4 regions of the Streptomyces paludis genome follow, and region 4 is predicted to be linked to each of the others. Evidence: riboswitches for the same ligand, from Rfam matches in the RefSeq annotation. Region 4 holds a riboswitch; each other region holds the start of a gene.

Region 1 (3,563 bases), 830 kb from region 4:
CCCCGCGCCCCACCGAGCCCGCGTCCGGCGGCGGCCGGGTCATCGACCTGATGGCGGCGCTGGAGAACAGCGTCAGGGCGGCGAAGGAGGCGAGGGGCGAAGCGGGCGCGGCATCCGACACGGCCGAGGTGGCCGACGTCACCCGCCTCCCGACGAAGAAGAAGACCACGCCCGCCAAGCGCACGGCCAAGAAGGCGGCAACCAAGAAGACCACCGCGAAGAAACCCCCCACCCCCCGCCCCAAACGCACCTCCGCCTGACCCCCCACAGCCTCCCGGCGGCCCTCCCCACCACCCCGGAATACCGTTCACGGCCACCCCGCCGGAGCTGGTAGTGTTTCCTTCGTCGCCAAGCAACACGGACGACAGGCAACACGCCCCCGTAGCTCAGGGGATAGAGCATCGGCCTCCGGAGCCGGGTGCGCAGGTTCGAATCCTGCCGGGGGCACTTCGCAAGAAGTGCCGGAAAGACCTCGCCTTCAGCCATCGCGCTGAACGCGGGGTCTTTTGCTTGCCACGCCCGGATCGCTGAGGCGCCCCCTCTCGGTGGCGCGCCTCGGCGACCTGAGGCCCGGAGAACCCTCCCGTCACGTCGCGGCGGATCTCACGTCATGCCGACCAGAGTTCCCGCATGCGTTCCCGCCTCTCCAGCGAAGCGGGCAGGCGCCGGAAGCCGCTGGTCGGCTCGCGGTGGATGACATCGATTCCGTACCGGTGCAGCAGTTCTACATCAGCGCGTGCTGGTTCGAGGGGGAACAGCGCTCCGAGTCGCTCCACCGGCCGCGGACTGTGCGGAGCGTAATCCAGCAACTGGGACAGGGCCTGGCGAGTGTGGAGACGCGTGGGTTTGCTCTTGGCCTCGATCAATTCGGTGCCCTTTGTGTCCGATACGTAGATGTCGCTTATTCCCGAAGGGCAGTAGAAGCGAATCGGAGTGCGGCCCTGAGCGATCAGGTGTTGCCTGAATTCACTGACGAGCCGGGATTCGTGACGCTCGACGACAATCAGGCCGTGGGCACGTTCGTAAGTGGTGCGGTGCGTGCGCACTTCTTCCGCCGCGGCGATACGCACGGGGTCTCTGGCCGGAAGGGCGGGAGTGGAGTTGGTGACGGGGCTGGGGATGGGGATGCGGCTTGAGCTGAGGCTGGGGTGCTCCGACGGTTCCGACGGCTCCGGGGCTGTGGTGGCCGGGCTCCATGCCGTGCCGGGCGTAATCATGAACTCTTCGAGGACGGAGCGGGCCTGGTGGTCCCGCAGCACCAGCTGACCGGGAAACACGTGATTCGACTTGTAGCCGATCGCCGCGTTCAGTTCGAGGTAGCTGATGTCGGAGGGGGCGAAGTCCAGCAGGCTGTATACGATGTGCCAGCTCTTCTCGTGGCTCTCCGGCTTCCAGAGCCGGTCGGCGAGGGCGCCATTTCGGAATACCGCACCGACTTCGCCCACGGCAAGGACTTGATTCCGGCCGGTGAACAAGACGATATCGCCGGTCGTGACATCGGCCATCTTTTTTTCGTGGCGCGCCCTGGCTCCCCAGAAACGAGCCTTCTTCTCCGGGTGCAGGGCAGCGAGTCGCTCGCGCTGCTCCGGTGTGAGCAACTCGTCGTAGCGGGGCTCGGCGAAGGGGACTTCCTGGTCGATGGTGTCGGCCCAGTGACGCTGGGCTCCGGAGCTTCCGTACGACGGGGAGACGAGCACCCGCACAGGGGCACTTCCCTTCAAGGAGGAGGTGAGAGGGGGAGCGAGAGGGATTGGGAGGGAAAGGGGCGGGGCGACGAGAGGAGGGGACAGGACGAGGAGAAAGCGGTGGCAGCTGCCAACAGGCGGGAGGAACAGGGTAATTCAGCGGTGGTTCCGGGCAAGGCCCGCTCTGGGCGTGTGCACCGTCCGGGCCTGCGAAAACGCCTGTGATAGCTTGCCGAGGCCAGTCGAACCCATGTACGTGGGTCAGGGAATCCGGTGGGAATCCGGAGCTGACGCGCAGCGGTGAGGGTGACGGGCGTGGCATCGGCCACTGGGCGCTGGGCGTCCGGGAAGGCGCCTCGTCCGGGTGATCCCGAGTCCGAAGACCTGCTGGCCCCTCCGTCCCTGTTCGGGGGCGGGGGAGCACCGTACGAACGGGCTCCGCGCATGGGCCCTCGAACGCAGAGGATCTTCCGTGCTGAACGCGCGCCCCTTCCGTATGTCTGTTGTGCCCGCCGCCCTGCTCGTCGCGGGGGCGTTGACGCTCACCGCCTGTGGGGGGGACGGGGAGAAGTCAGCGGTGTCGGGCAAGGCCGCCTCGGGGGGCGGGTATCCCGTCAGCCTCAAGAACTGCGGGCAGACCGTCACCGTCAAGGCCGAGCCCCGGCAGGCCGTCTCGCTCAATCAGGGCACCACCGAGATCATGCTCACGCTCGGGCTCGCCGACCGGATGGCCGGGACCGCGACCTGGACCGATCCGCTGCCCAAGGCGCTGGTCAAGGCCAATGCCGAGGTGCCGCGGCTGGCCGACAACAACCCCTCCTTCGAGAAGGTGCTCGACGCCGAGCCCGACTTCGTCGCCTCCTCCTTCATCTCCACCCTGGGCAAGGGCGGCGTCGCCACGCGGGCGCAGTTCGAGAAGCTCGGTGTGCCGACGTACATCTCCCCGGCCGACTGCACCAAGAACGACAAGGTCGTGGGCACCGACGGCGCCCGCTCCACCCCGCTGACCATGGACGTCATCTACGAAGAGGTCGAAGACCTCGCCAAGGTCTTCGGCGTGGAGAAGCGCGGCGCGGAGGTCGTCGCCTCGCTGAAGGCGCGGATGGCCGCGGCCGTGGAGGGGATCGATCCCGTCAAGGCCAAGAAGACCACCGTCCTCTACTGGTTCGCGAACTCCGACTCCCCCTACATGGCCGGCTGCTGCGGCGCCCCCGGGATCATCACCAACGCGGTCGGCGCGAAGAACATCTTCGACGACACCCAGGACGAATGGCCCCAGATCAACTGGGAGACCGTCGCCGACCGCAACCCCGACTTCCTCGTCATCGGTGACCTCACGCGCAAGTCGCAGACCGCCGAGACCGCCGAGAAGAAGATCGAGTTCCTGGAGACCAACCCGGTCACCAAGAAGATGGACGCCGTCAAGAACAAGCGGTACGTACTGCTCAGCGGCCAGGCGATGAATCCGACCATCCGCACCGTCGAAGGGGTCGAGAAGGTCGCCGCCGCGCTGCGCGCGTACGCGCCCGCCAAGTGAGCGGCGTGCGCGTCACCGGCGTACGAGGGACCGGCATACGGCAGGCTTCGCTGGCCTGCGGTGGCCTCGGGCTGCTGCTGCTCTCCGTCGCGCTCGCCATCACCATCGGCCCCGCCGACATCCGCGTCGGTGACGTCTGGTCCGTCGTCGCCGCCCACCTCGGCATCGGCGAGTCGCACGTCACCCCGATCCGCGACGGCATCGTCTGGAACCTGCGGCTGCCACGGACCCTCCTCGCCGCCGTGTGCGGTGCCGGGCTCGCCGTGTGCGGCGCGGTCATGCAGTCGCTGCTGCGCAACCCGCTCGCCGACCCCTTTGTGCTCGGCGTCTCGTCGGGGGCC
Region 2 (3,563 bases), 950 kb from region 4:
CCGCCACCCGGAGAGCGTGAAACTGTCCGAAACCCCCTATGTGAGATCCCGCATCGTCGCCCCGGCCGGCCTGATCCCCACGCAGGAGGAGAAGGCGGAACTGGCGGCGGCGGAAGCGGAGGCCAGGGTGACGGCGGGCACAGGAAGCGGCGGCACCTCATGACCGTAACAACTCTCCGGCTGCGCCACCTGGCATCCCGGATCCGCTGGTACGTACGCGAGCTGACCGGCGAATCGGCGTACGACCACTACGTCACCCACACCCGCACCCACACACCCGAAGCCCCCTTAATGGACCGCCGAGCCTTCGAACGCCACCGCACAGCCACCCGCGAGGCCGACCCCCGCGAGGGCTTCCGCTGCTGCTGAACCGGACCACGCCCCGGCCGGGTCGGCTCTCGCTCCGTACGAGAGCCGACCCGGCCGACGGCGTCAGCGCACCCAGTTCTTGAGCTGCTCCGTCTCCAGCGTGATGCCCACCGGGTCGGGAAGAGTGATCTCCTTGCCGAACGGCACCGTATGCGCCATCTCGTAGCGCCCGCCGTCCGGCTCGCTGTAGACCGTCACCTCACAGCGCTCCCGGTCGACCAGCAGATAGAGCGGGATCTTGGTCTCGGCGTAGGCGCGGGGCTTCTCGACCCGGTCGCGGCTGTCGGTGTCGGAATCGTACGAGGTGACTTCCACGGCCATCAGGACGGGAGACGGGTCGGCCCACTCGCCCTGGCCGACAAAGGCACCGCTGGGCGCCACCGAGCCGTCCGGTCGGGCACGGCCCTTCCGGTACGCCTGTACCTGGAGCCCTTGATCGGGATAGAGCCACAGCTCGGGACGTGACTGCATACAGATACGCGTCAGCCACTCGATGATGCGCCCGTGGTCCCCGTCCGGCACAACCCTGCTCCTGATCTTCCCGTCGATGAGTTCCAGCCGGATGCTCTGTATCGTCCGGGCCAGTATGCGAGTGGCCTCGTCGAACTCTTCGGGAAGGATCTGGGACTCGTAATCGATGACCGTCACAGGGGACACCTCCTAGTGCGTACGACGATAGCGGAGGGGTCTGACACAGGCCGCCGGAATGACCCACGACACAACATCTGGGGGGTGGCATCGCGACCGCCCCCCAGATGTATGCTCAACCTCGCTGTCGACGCAGGGGAATCCGGTGCGAATCCGGAACTGTCCCGCAACGGTGTGTGATGGTGTGCTTTGCCGCACCCTCATGAGTCCGGGTACCTGCCGACGGTGCGTCCGGCTCGACCCGAACCGGACGCTCAGACGTCCGGGCCTCGCGGTTGGGCCGGTGGACGCGTCGCGCCGTGCCGCCCGTCTCCGGGCCGTACCGGTCGCGCCCGCGATCCCCGTTTCCCTCGCCGCGAAGGCCCAGAGCCGAGCGAGGGAGAGCACCCCGTGACCATCGCGCCAGCGGATCCGGCCTCAGTCCTTTCCGCAGCGGACCCTTCCGCCGCGGGCCTTTCCGCGACGGGACCTTCCGCAACGGGCCCTTCCGCGGCGGGGTCTTCCGCAACGGTCGACGCGCCGTCCGACGGTCCCGGCACCGCGCTGCTGCGGACCCTGACCGAGCTGACCGCCGATCTGCCCGACACCGACCCGGGCAGGGTAGCCGCCGCCGCGCTGCGCGGCCGTAACGCCCGCTCGGACGCGGCCGAGCTGCGCGGACTCGCCACCGAGGCGGCGGCCGGGCTGATCTCCGAGGACCCGGCGTACTCCCGCCTCGCGGCCCGGCTGCTGACGCGCGCCATCGCGGACGAGGCGGCCACCCAGGGCGCCGTGTCGTTCTCCGCCTCCGTCGCCGTCGGCCACCGCGAGGGCCTCGTCGCGGACCGTACGGCCGCCTTCGTCGCACTCCACGCCGCCCGGCTCGACGCGATGATCGACCCCGCCGCCGACGACCGCTTCGGCTACTTCGGGCTGCGCACGCTCTACAGCCGCTATCTCCTGCGGCACCCGATCACCCGCCAGGTCATCGAGACCCCCCAGCACTTCATGGCGCGCGTCGCCGCCGGCCTCGCCGAGGACGACAGCGACCGGGCCGCTACCGAGGTCGGCCGGCTCTACGGGCTGATGAGCCGGCTGGAGTACCTCCCCTCCTCCCCCACGCTCTTCAACTCCGGCACCCGGCACCCGCAGATGTCCTCCTGCTACCTGCTGGACTCCCCGCTGGACGAGCTGGACTCCATCTACGACCGGTACCACCAGGTCGCGCGGCTCTCGAAGCACGCGGGCGGGATCGGCCTGTCGTACTCCCGCATCCGCTCGCGCGGTTCGCTGATCCGCGGCACCAACGGCCACTCCAACGGCATCGTCCCCTTCCTCCGCACGCTCGACTCGTCCGTCGCCGCCGTCAACCAGGGCGGCCGGCGCAAGGGCGCCGCCTGTGTCTATCTGGAGACCTGGCACGCGGACCTGGAGGAGTTCCTCGAACTGCGCGACAACACGGGCGAGGAAGCGCGCCGTACGCACAATCTGAACCTCGCGCACTGGATCCCCGACGAGTTCATGCGCCGCGTCGACACGGACGGCACCTGGTCGCTCTTCTCCCCGTCCGACGTGCCGGAGCTGGTGGACCTGTGGGGCGACGCGTTCGACGCCGCGTACCGCAAGGCCGAGGCCGACGGTCTCGCCCGTAAAACCATGCCCGCGCGCGAGCTGTACGGCCGGATGATGCGCACCCTCGCGCAGACCGGCAACGGCTGGATGACCTTCAAGGACGCGTCGAACCGTACGGCCAACCAGACCGCCGAGCCCGGCCACACCGTCCACTCCTCGAACCTCTGCACAGAGATCCTGGAGGTCACGGACGACGGCGAGACGGCCGTCTGCAACCTCGGCTCGGTCAACCTGGGCGCGTTCGTCCGCGACGAGGACGGCGAGATCGACTGGGAGCGCCTGGACGAGACCGTCCGTACGGCCGTGACCTTCCTCGACCGCGTCGTGGACATCAACTTCTACCCGACCGAGCAGGCCGGCCGCTCCAACGCCAAGTGGCGCCCGGTCGGTCTGGGCGCGATGGGCCTCCAGGACGTCTTCTTCAAGAAGCGCCTGCCCTTCGACTCCCCCGAGGCCGCCGCGCTCTCCACCAAGATCGCCGAGCGCATCATGCTCGCCGCGTACGAGGCGTCCTGCGACCTCGCCGAGCGCAGCGGCCCGCTGCCCGCCTGGGAGAAGACGCGCACCGCGCGCGGGGTGCTGCACCCCGACCACTACGGCGTGGAGCTGACCTGGCCGGAGCGCTGGGACGCGCTGCGCGCCCGCGTCGCGAAGACCGGCATGCGCAACTCGCTGCTCCTCGCCATCGCGCCGACGGCGACGATCGCCTCGATCGCGGGCGTGTACGAGTGCATCGAGCCGCAGGTCTCCAACCTCTTCAAGCGCGAGACACTGTCGGGTGAGTTCCTCCAGGTCAACTCCTATCTGGTGGACGAGCTGAAGCGGCTCGGCGTCTGGGACGCGCAGACCCGCGAGGCGCTGCGCGAGTCCAGCGGCTCGGTGGCGGGCTTCACCTGGGTCCCGGCGGAGGTACGGGAGCTGTTCCGTACGGCGTG
Region 3 (3,563 bases), 3.4 Mb from region 4:
TAGTCGGCGGCCGGGATACGGACCGGGTTACGGGCGAGCTGCTCCTCGGTCAGCCACTCCTGGTCGTGGCCGCCGGCGTCGATGAGGGCGCGGATCAGCTCGTCGCCGTCGCCGGAGGAGAGGCCGGGGACGGGTCCGTCGGTGTCGCCGGTGCCGTCGGGGTCGCCGAAGTGGTAGCCCTGGGCCAGCAGTTCACCGAGGAGTTCGATGGCACTGGCGGGGGTGTCGAGACCGACGGCGTTGCCGATACGGGAGTGCTTGGTGGGGTACGCGGACAGGACGAGCGCGATCCGCTTGTCCTGCGTCGGGATGTACGCGAGCCGGGCGTGCTTCACGGCGATCCCGGCGACGCGCGCGGCCCGCTCGGGGTCGGCGACGTAGACCGGCAGCCCGTCCTCGTCCAGCTCCTTGAAGGAGAACGGGACGGTGATCAGCCGCCCGTCGAACTCCGGCACCGCGACCTGCGAGGCCGCGTCCAGCGGCGTCAGCCCCTCGTCGCTCGCCTCCCAGGCGGCGCGGCTGGAGGTCAGGCAGAGCGCCTGGAGAATCGGTACGTCCAGCCCGGCGAGCGCACCCGCGTCCCACGCCTCGTCGTCGCCGCCGGCCGAGGCCGTGGCGGGCTTGGTGCCACCGGCGGCGAGGACGGTGGTGATGATCGCGTCGGCCTCCTCCAGCGCCTCCAGCAGCTCGGGCTCGGGGGCCCGGAGCGACGAGACGAAGAGGGGCATCGGGCGGGCGTCGGCGTCCTCGATGGCCGTGCAGAGCGCCTCCACGAAGGCGGTGTTCCCGCTCATGTGGTGGGCGCGGTAGAAGAGCACCGCGACGGTCGGAACCGTCTCGACCACCGAGTGGCCGGGCCGGCCCAGGCGCGGCGGCCGTACGCGACGCTCCAGCCGGCCCCAGGTCGGCGACGCGGCCGGCGGCTCGAAGCCGTGGCCGGTCAGCAGCACGGTGTCGGAGAGGAAGCGGGCGAGCTGCCCGAGGTTCTCCGGGCCGCCGTGCGCGAGATACCCGTGCGCCTCGGCGGCGATCCCGATGGGGACGGTCGACGCCTCCATCAGCTGCGCGTCGGGGGCCTGCTCACCGGTGAGGACGACGACGGGCCGGGGCCCGGCGAGCAGCTGGTCGATGCCCGCCTGCCAGGCACGCAGCCCGCCGAGGAGCCGTACGACGACGAGGTCGACGCCCTCCAGCAGCGCGGGCAGCTCGTCGAGCGCGAGCCGGGCGGGGTTGGCGTACCGGTACGGGACCGGTCCCTCGGCCGCGCGGGCGCTGAGCAGATCGGTGTCGGACGTCGACAGGAGCAGAAGCATGCGGCGTCTGGCCTTCCTCGGGGTCCGCGCCCCGGGCGGGTGGTGAGTGGACGGCGGGAGTTCCTGACTCGTCCGGCGCCGCGTCGCATCGCGCGCTGCGCCGCGTTACGGCTGCGCACGTCGCAAGGCACACGTCGCCGGGCTCACAGTGGCGGGACCGCGCCGGGTTCGCACCGGGCTTCCTCCCCAAGACGCCGTCGCTGGCGATGGCGGCGGGCCGTGGAACCCGCCGTCTGCATAGTAAGTGCTGAGGTCACGGGCGGGGAGGGCACCCGGACGGACGGCGGAGCCGGGCACCGCGCGACAGGTGGCCGGGCGGCCCGGCGTGGGTATGCTCGCGGCCATGCCGCCCACCCCGCAACCACCCGTGAAACGGGACGAAACCCCCGGCCGGGAGCCCGTAGGGGACGCCGACGTGGCGCCCGTACGGGATGCCGTCGTGGTGCCCGCAGGGGACGCCGACGTGGCGCCCGTACGGGAGGTCGCGCCCGTGCCCGTACGGGATGCCCTACGGGATGCCGCTGTGGCGCCCGTACGGGAGCGGGGTGACGCCTGCCCGGGCGCCCTGCGGCTGCACAGCGCCGACGACGGCCGGCTGGCCCGGCTGCGGCTGCCCGGCGGACTGCTGACGTACCGCCAGGCGGAGGCCCTCGCGGTGGCGGCCGAGCGGCTGGGCGACGGGCATCTCGACATCACATCCCGGGGAAACATCCAGCTCCGGGGGCTGGGCGCGGCCTGCGGCGGCGAGCTGGAAGCACTGCTGGACGCGGCCGGTCTGCTGCCCTCGCCGGAGCACGAGCGGGTACGGAACATCGTGGCGTCCCCGCTCTGCGGACTGGACGGACCCGCATCCGCACCCAGGCCCGGACCCGCACCCGTACGGGAAGTCCCCTCGGGGAACGCCCAGTTGTGGGCGCGCGAGCTGGACGCGCTGCTCTGCGCGAGCCCGGCGGCGACGGCCCTGTCGGGCCGCTTCCTGTTCGCGCTGGACGACGGCCGGGGGGATGTCGCGGCCCTGGGCGCGGATGTGACGTTGCTCGCACGGGCGGACGGCGGAGCGACCGTACACATCGGGGCAAACCACCCCGGTGTACGGGTATCCGCCGCCGACGCGCCTCGCGCGGCCCTGCTCGCGGCGGAGACCTTCGTCGCGGAGGCAAACGGAACTGGCACCGGCGCCTGGCGCGTACGGGAACTCCCGGACGGGGGACGGGAGCTGGCCGGAGCGTTGGCGGCCCGGCTGACCAAGGCGGGAATCGAGGCGCGCCAGTACGAGCCGACCGCCCCAACCGCCTCCCAGGAGCCCTGGCCATACGCTGCTCCCCCGCCCCCCGGCCGAATCGCCTCCCCCGATGGCACGGTCGCCCTCTCCGTCCACGCCCCGCTGGGCCGGCTGAGCGCCGAGCAGTGGCGACTCCTGCTGTCGGAGAGCGGGACGGGCGAGCTGCGCGTCACCCCCTGGCGCGGCGTGATCATCCCCGGCCTGCCCCCGGCCGCCGCCGACGCCCTGCGCGACCGGCTCCGTACCGCCGGACTGATCACCACCCCCGACTCCCCCTGGCACGGCGTCGGCGCGTGCACGGGCCGGCCCGGGTGCGCGAAGGCGCTGGCGGACGTACGGTCCGACGCGGCCGACGCCCTGGCCGCCGACGTCACCGTCGCCGGCGCGGCCAGCCGCGACGCCCTGCCGGTCTACTGGTCGGGGTGCGCACGGCGCTGCGGCCATCCCGGGGGCGCGTGGGTGGACGTGGTGGCGACGGAGGCGGGCGACTACACCGTCTCCGTACACGGGCACGGCGTTCCGCAGCCCACAGCGCCGGCGACGACCACCCGACCGCGGTTGCCCACAACCGTGGCAACAGCCCGAACACGATCAACAACAGTCACGAAATGAGCGAGACCAGAGTGTCCACAGCGTTCGACTACGAGAAGGACGGCGCGGAGATATACCGCCGTTCCTTCGCCACGATCCGCGCCGAGGCGGACCTCGCCGGGCTCCCCGCCGATGTCGCCCAGGTCGCGGTGCGGATGATCCACGCCTGCGGCATGGTCGATCTGGTCCGCGATCTCGCGTACACGCCCACCGTGGTCGCCCGCGCCCGCGAGGCGCTGCGCGCGGGCGCGCCGATCCTGTGCGACGTGTCCATGGTCGCCAGCGGGGTCACCCGCAAGCGGCTGCCGGCCGACAACGAGGTCGTCTGCACCCTCTCCGACCCGTCGGTGCCCGCGCTGGCCGCCGAGCTGGGGACG
Region 4 (3,563 bases):
CCGGCTGGTGGGGTACGAGCGGCGGGCCGCCGCCGCGGAGGGTGTGTCCCCCGCGGCGACGACGAGCTGACAGTCGGGTGACGGGCCTTCCGACGGCGACCTGGTGACGTACCGCCTTCCGGCTGCGGCGGGCTGACGGACCGGCCCGCCGCCGCGCGGGCCCCGTCAGCCCATGTGCACCGGCGCCGCGTCCTCGCCGGACTCCTGCCGCCCGGCGTTGACGGCGAAGGCGGTGACGGCCAGACCGGCAAGGAACATGCAGGCCGCGGCGGCGAACGCCACGGTGTAGCCGTGGGTCACCGCCTCGCCCGCCCGCGCCACGAGGGCGAAGTCCTGGGAAGCCAGGCCCCGGTAGAGGGCGGAGGCCGCCTCGGGCAGCTTGTCGTTCGCCGCCGTGGTGGAGAGCGTCGACAGGACGGCGAGCCCGAGCGCGCCGCCGATCTGCTGCGCGGTGTTCAGCAGCGCCGAGGCGATCCCGGTGTCCTCGTGCGCGACCCCGCTCACGGCGCCGAGCGTCATCGGCACGAAGCCCATGCCCAGACCGAGCGCGGTGACGAACATGGCGGGCATCAGATGCCCCGCGTACGACGAGCCCGGCTCCAGCGTGGCGAACCAGAGCATGCCCGCGGCGGCCACCACCAGGCCCGGCCCGGCGATCAGCCGGGGGGCGTACCGCGCCACGAGCTTGGAGCTGATGCCGGCCGCGGCGGCCATCCCGAAGCTGAAGGGCAGATACGCGAAGCCGGTCCTGACCGGGCTGTAGCCGAGGATCAGCTGCATGTAGAGCGTCAGGAAGTAGAACGTGGCGAACATGCCCGAGCCGATGAACAGCATCGTCGCGTAGCTGCCCCACCGGTTGCGGTCCCTGAACAGGCGCAGCGGCATCATCGGGTGCGCGGTGCGGGCCTGGAGGACGAGGAAGGCGGTCAGCAGCGCGAGGGCGGCGGTGAAGGAGACGAGGGTCAGGCCGTTGGTCCAGCCGTGCTCGCCGCCGCGGGTGATGCCGTACACGAGTGAGATCAGACCGCCGGTGCCGGTGATGGCGCCGGGCACGTCGAGCCGGCCGGAGTCGCGCTCGGCCTCGACGAGGTAGCGGGTGCCGGCGAGGACGGCCAGGCCGATCGGGATGTTGACGAAGAAGACCCAGCGCCAGTCGAGTACGTCGGTGAGCACCCCGCCCATCAGCAGCCCGACCGTGGCGCCGACCCCGCCCATGGCCGCGTAGACGCCCATCGCCGTGTTGCGCGCCTTGCCGACCGGGAAGGTCGTGGTGATCAGCGCCAGGGCGCTGGGGGCGGCGAGCGCCGCGCCGACGCCCTGGAGGATCCGGGCGCCGATCAGCAGCTCCTCGTTCGGCGCCAGCCCGCCCAGCAGTGAGGCGAGGGTGAAGACCGCGATCCCCGCCCGGAACACGCGCCGCCGTCCGTACAGGTCACCGGCCCGCCCGCCGAGCAGCAGCAGCCCGCCGAACGCCAGCGCGTACGAGTTGACGATCCAGGCCAGATTCGCGTCCGACACGCCGAGGTCGGTCTGCATGCTGGGCAGGGCGATATTGGTGATGGTGGCGTCGAGGACCACCATCAGCTGGGCCGCGGCGATCACGAACAGGGCCAGCCCGAGATGCCGCCCGCCGGACGGGGCCCCGGCGGCCCCTGACGTGCCCGGCGGTGCGGCGGAAGCGGCGGTCGTGGAGTGCGCAGACATGGAAAGAAGCTCCAAGGAATGGGGACGGAAACATTCTCCCGGAACTGGAAACGGACTCGGCGAGTCAATTCCCGCTCCGGGAAAAAGGGAAGAGTGCACCACTCCCGGTGTCTCCGGTGGAGTGGGGTGCGCGTGATGCAATCCGAGGGAAGGATGGCCGATACGGCATACAACTTGCGCTCGGGACGAATACGAACCCTAACACCCTGTGGCCTGCGGTTACGGCCCCTCCGGAGGATCTCGTAATGTGATGGTTCTCGCGCTTGACGGAACACCCGAAGGTGTGGGCACAGAAAAGGGCGGGAGCATCCGTGGAACTCATTTGCGCTTTTCCGAAAAGTGTGGGCACACGCCGGAGTACCAGAATTGCGGAGAATCCCGGGAGAGGGGAGGAGGGGAGAGTGGAGAGGGGACGAAAAAGCGGGCGCCGCGCCTCCCGTGTCCCACGTCACGTCCCGGAATGCGGGCGGTGGCGGCCGGCGCCCCGGCCACGCTCTACCCTGTCGGGTGCAGCTGGTTCGCCCTGTCCGCCAGGCAGACGCGTCGTAAGAGGGAACCCGGTGGAAATCCGGGACTGCCCCGCAGCGGTGAGTGGGAACGACCGCCGTCATCAAGCACTGGATCCGGTCAGGATCCGGGAAGCGACGGCCAGTAGGAATCTGGAATCTGCCTCGGCAGAACTGCCCGCGAGTCCGAAGACCTGCCCGTTGCCCGTACGCGACCGATCGCGTACGGATTTCCCGGTGACCTCGTGGGCGGGTCGGCGTGCATACCAGGCGGACGAGCGCGCCCCGGCGGGCGCGGCACCGGTCCGTCCGGTCCGTCACCCCTTCGCGCTCGCGTCCTGTCGCCGGGATGTTCAGGAGTCATCTCGCGAAGGAGATTTCCGTGACAGCGAAGTCCGCGGCCGCGGCAGCACGGGCCACCGTGTACGGCTACCCCCGCCAGGGACAGCACCGGGAACTGAAGAAGGCCGTCGAGGGGTACTGGAAGGGCCGTGTCACCGCGGCAGCCCTCCGGGAGACGGCGGCCGGTCTGCGCCGGTCCAACTGGGGGCAGTTGGCGGACGCCGGTGTGCACGAGGTGCCGACCGGTGACTTCTCGTACTACGACCATGTCCTGGACACCAGCGTCATGGTCGGCGCCGTCCCGGCGCGGCACCGCGCGGCCGTCGCCGCCGACGCGCTCGACGGCTACTTCGCGATGGCCCGCGGCACCCAGGACGTGGCGCCGCTGGAGATGACCAAGTGGTTCGACACCAACTACCACTATCTGGTCCCCGAACTCGGCCCCGACACCGTCTTCACCGCCGACTCCGCCCAGCAGGTCGCCCAGTTGAAGGAGGCCCTCGCGCTCGGGCTGAGCGCCCGCCCGGTCCTGGTCGGCCCCGTCACGTATCTGCTGCTGGCCAAGCCCGCGCCCGGGGTGGCGGCCGGTTTCGAACCGCTGACGCTGCTGGACCGGCTGCTGCCCGTCTACGCCGAGGTGCTCGCCGATCTGCGCGCCGCCGGTGCCGAGTGGACACAGCTCGACGAGCCCGCGCTGGCCGAGGACCGGACGCCCGCCGAACTGAACGCCGCCGCCCGTGCGTACCGTGACCTCGGCGGCCGGACCGACCGGCCGAAGCTGCTGGTCGCCTCGTACTTCGACCGGCTGGGCGAGGCGCTGCCCGTGCTGGCCAAGGCGCCGGTCGAGGGGCTGGCGCTCGACTTCACCGACGCGGCGGCGGCCAATCTGGAGGATCTCGCCGCCGTCGGCGGGCTGCCCGGCAAGCGGCTCGTCGCGGGCGTCGTCAACGGGCGCAACATCTGGATCAACGACTTCGAGAAGTCGCTGGCCACCCTCGCCACCCTTCTCGG

Evidence for each region. Region 4 has a riboswitch for cobalamin ahead of metE (5-methyltetrahydropteroyltriglutamate--homocysteine S-methyltransferase). Riboswitches for the same ligand answer to the same signal wherever they lie in the genome.
Region 1: linked by a shared signal. The riboswitch ahead of DVK44_RS24330 (ABC transporter substrate-binding protein) and the one ahead of metE (5-methyltetrahydropteroyltriglutamate--homocysteine S-methyltransferase) in region 4 are both predicted to bind cobalamin.
Region 2: linked by a shared signal. The riboswitch ahead of DVK44_RS23750 (ribonucleoside-diphosphate reductase subunit alpha) and the one ahead of metE (5-methyltetrahydropteroyltriglutamate--homocysteine S-methyltransferase) in region 4 are both predicted to bind cobalamin.
Region 3: linked by a shared signal. The riboswitch ahead of cobN (cobaltochelatase subunit CobN) and the one ahead of metE (5-methyltetrahydropteroyltriglutamate--homocysteine S-methyltransferase) in region 4 are both predicted to bind cobalamin.

Annotation. Positions count from the first base shown of each region.
Region 1 covers NZ_CP031194.1:5,494,940-5,498,502, forward strand. The annotation lists gene ku (non-homologous end joining protein Ku) at 1-260, shown strand, start outside; tRNA gene DVK44_RS24320 (tRNA-Arg) at 376-447, shown strand; gene DVK44_RS24325 (hypothetical protein) at 609-1,703, opposite strand; cobalamin riboswitch at 1,908-2,091, shown strand; gene DVK44_RS24330 (ABC transporter substrate-binding protein) at 2,182-3,222, shown strand; gene DVK44_RS24335 (FecCD family ABC transporter permease) at 3,228-3,563, shown strand, end outside.
Region 2 covers NZ_CP031194.1:5,368,173-5,371,735, reverse strand. The annotation lists gene DVK44_RS23765 (carbon starvation CstA family protein) at 1-163, shown strand, start outside; gene DVK44_RS23760 (CstA-like transporter-associated (seleno)protein) at 160-369, shown strand; gene DVK44_RS23755 (Uma2 family endonuclease) at 433-1,017, opposite strand; cobalamin riboswitch at 1,129-1,255, shown strand; gene DVK44_RS23750 (ribonucleoside-diphosphate reductase subunit alpha) at 1,561-3,563, shown strand, end outside.
Region 3 covers NZ_CP031194.1:2,926,601-2,930,163, forward strand. The annotation lists gene cobN (cobaltochelatase subunit CobN) at 1-1,313, opposite strand, end outside; cobalamin riboswitch at 1,372-1,497, opposite strand; gene cobG (precorrin-3B synthase) at 1,657-3,207, shown strand; gene DVK44_RS12795 (precorrin-8X methylmutase) at 3,204-3,563, shown strand, end outside.
Region 4 covers NZ_CP031194.1:6,320,436-6,323,998, reverse strand. The annotation lists gene DVK44_RS28015 (aminotransferase class I/II-fold pyridoxal phosphate-dependent enzyme) at 1-70, shown strand, start outside; gene DVK44_RS28010 (MFS transporter) at 166-1,704, opposite strand; cobalamin riboswitch at 2,202-2,426, shown strand; gene metE (5-methyltetrahydropteroyltriglutamate--homocysteine S-methyltransferase) at 2,593-3,563, shown strand, end outside.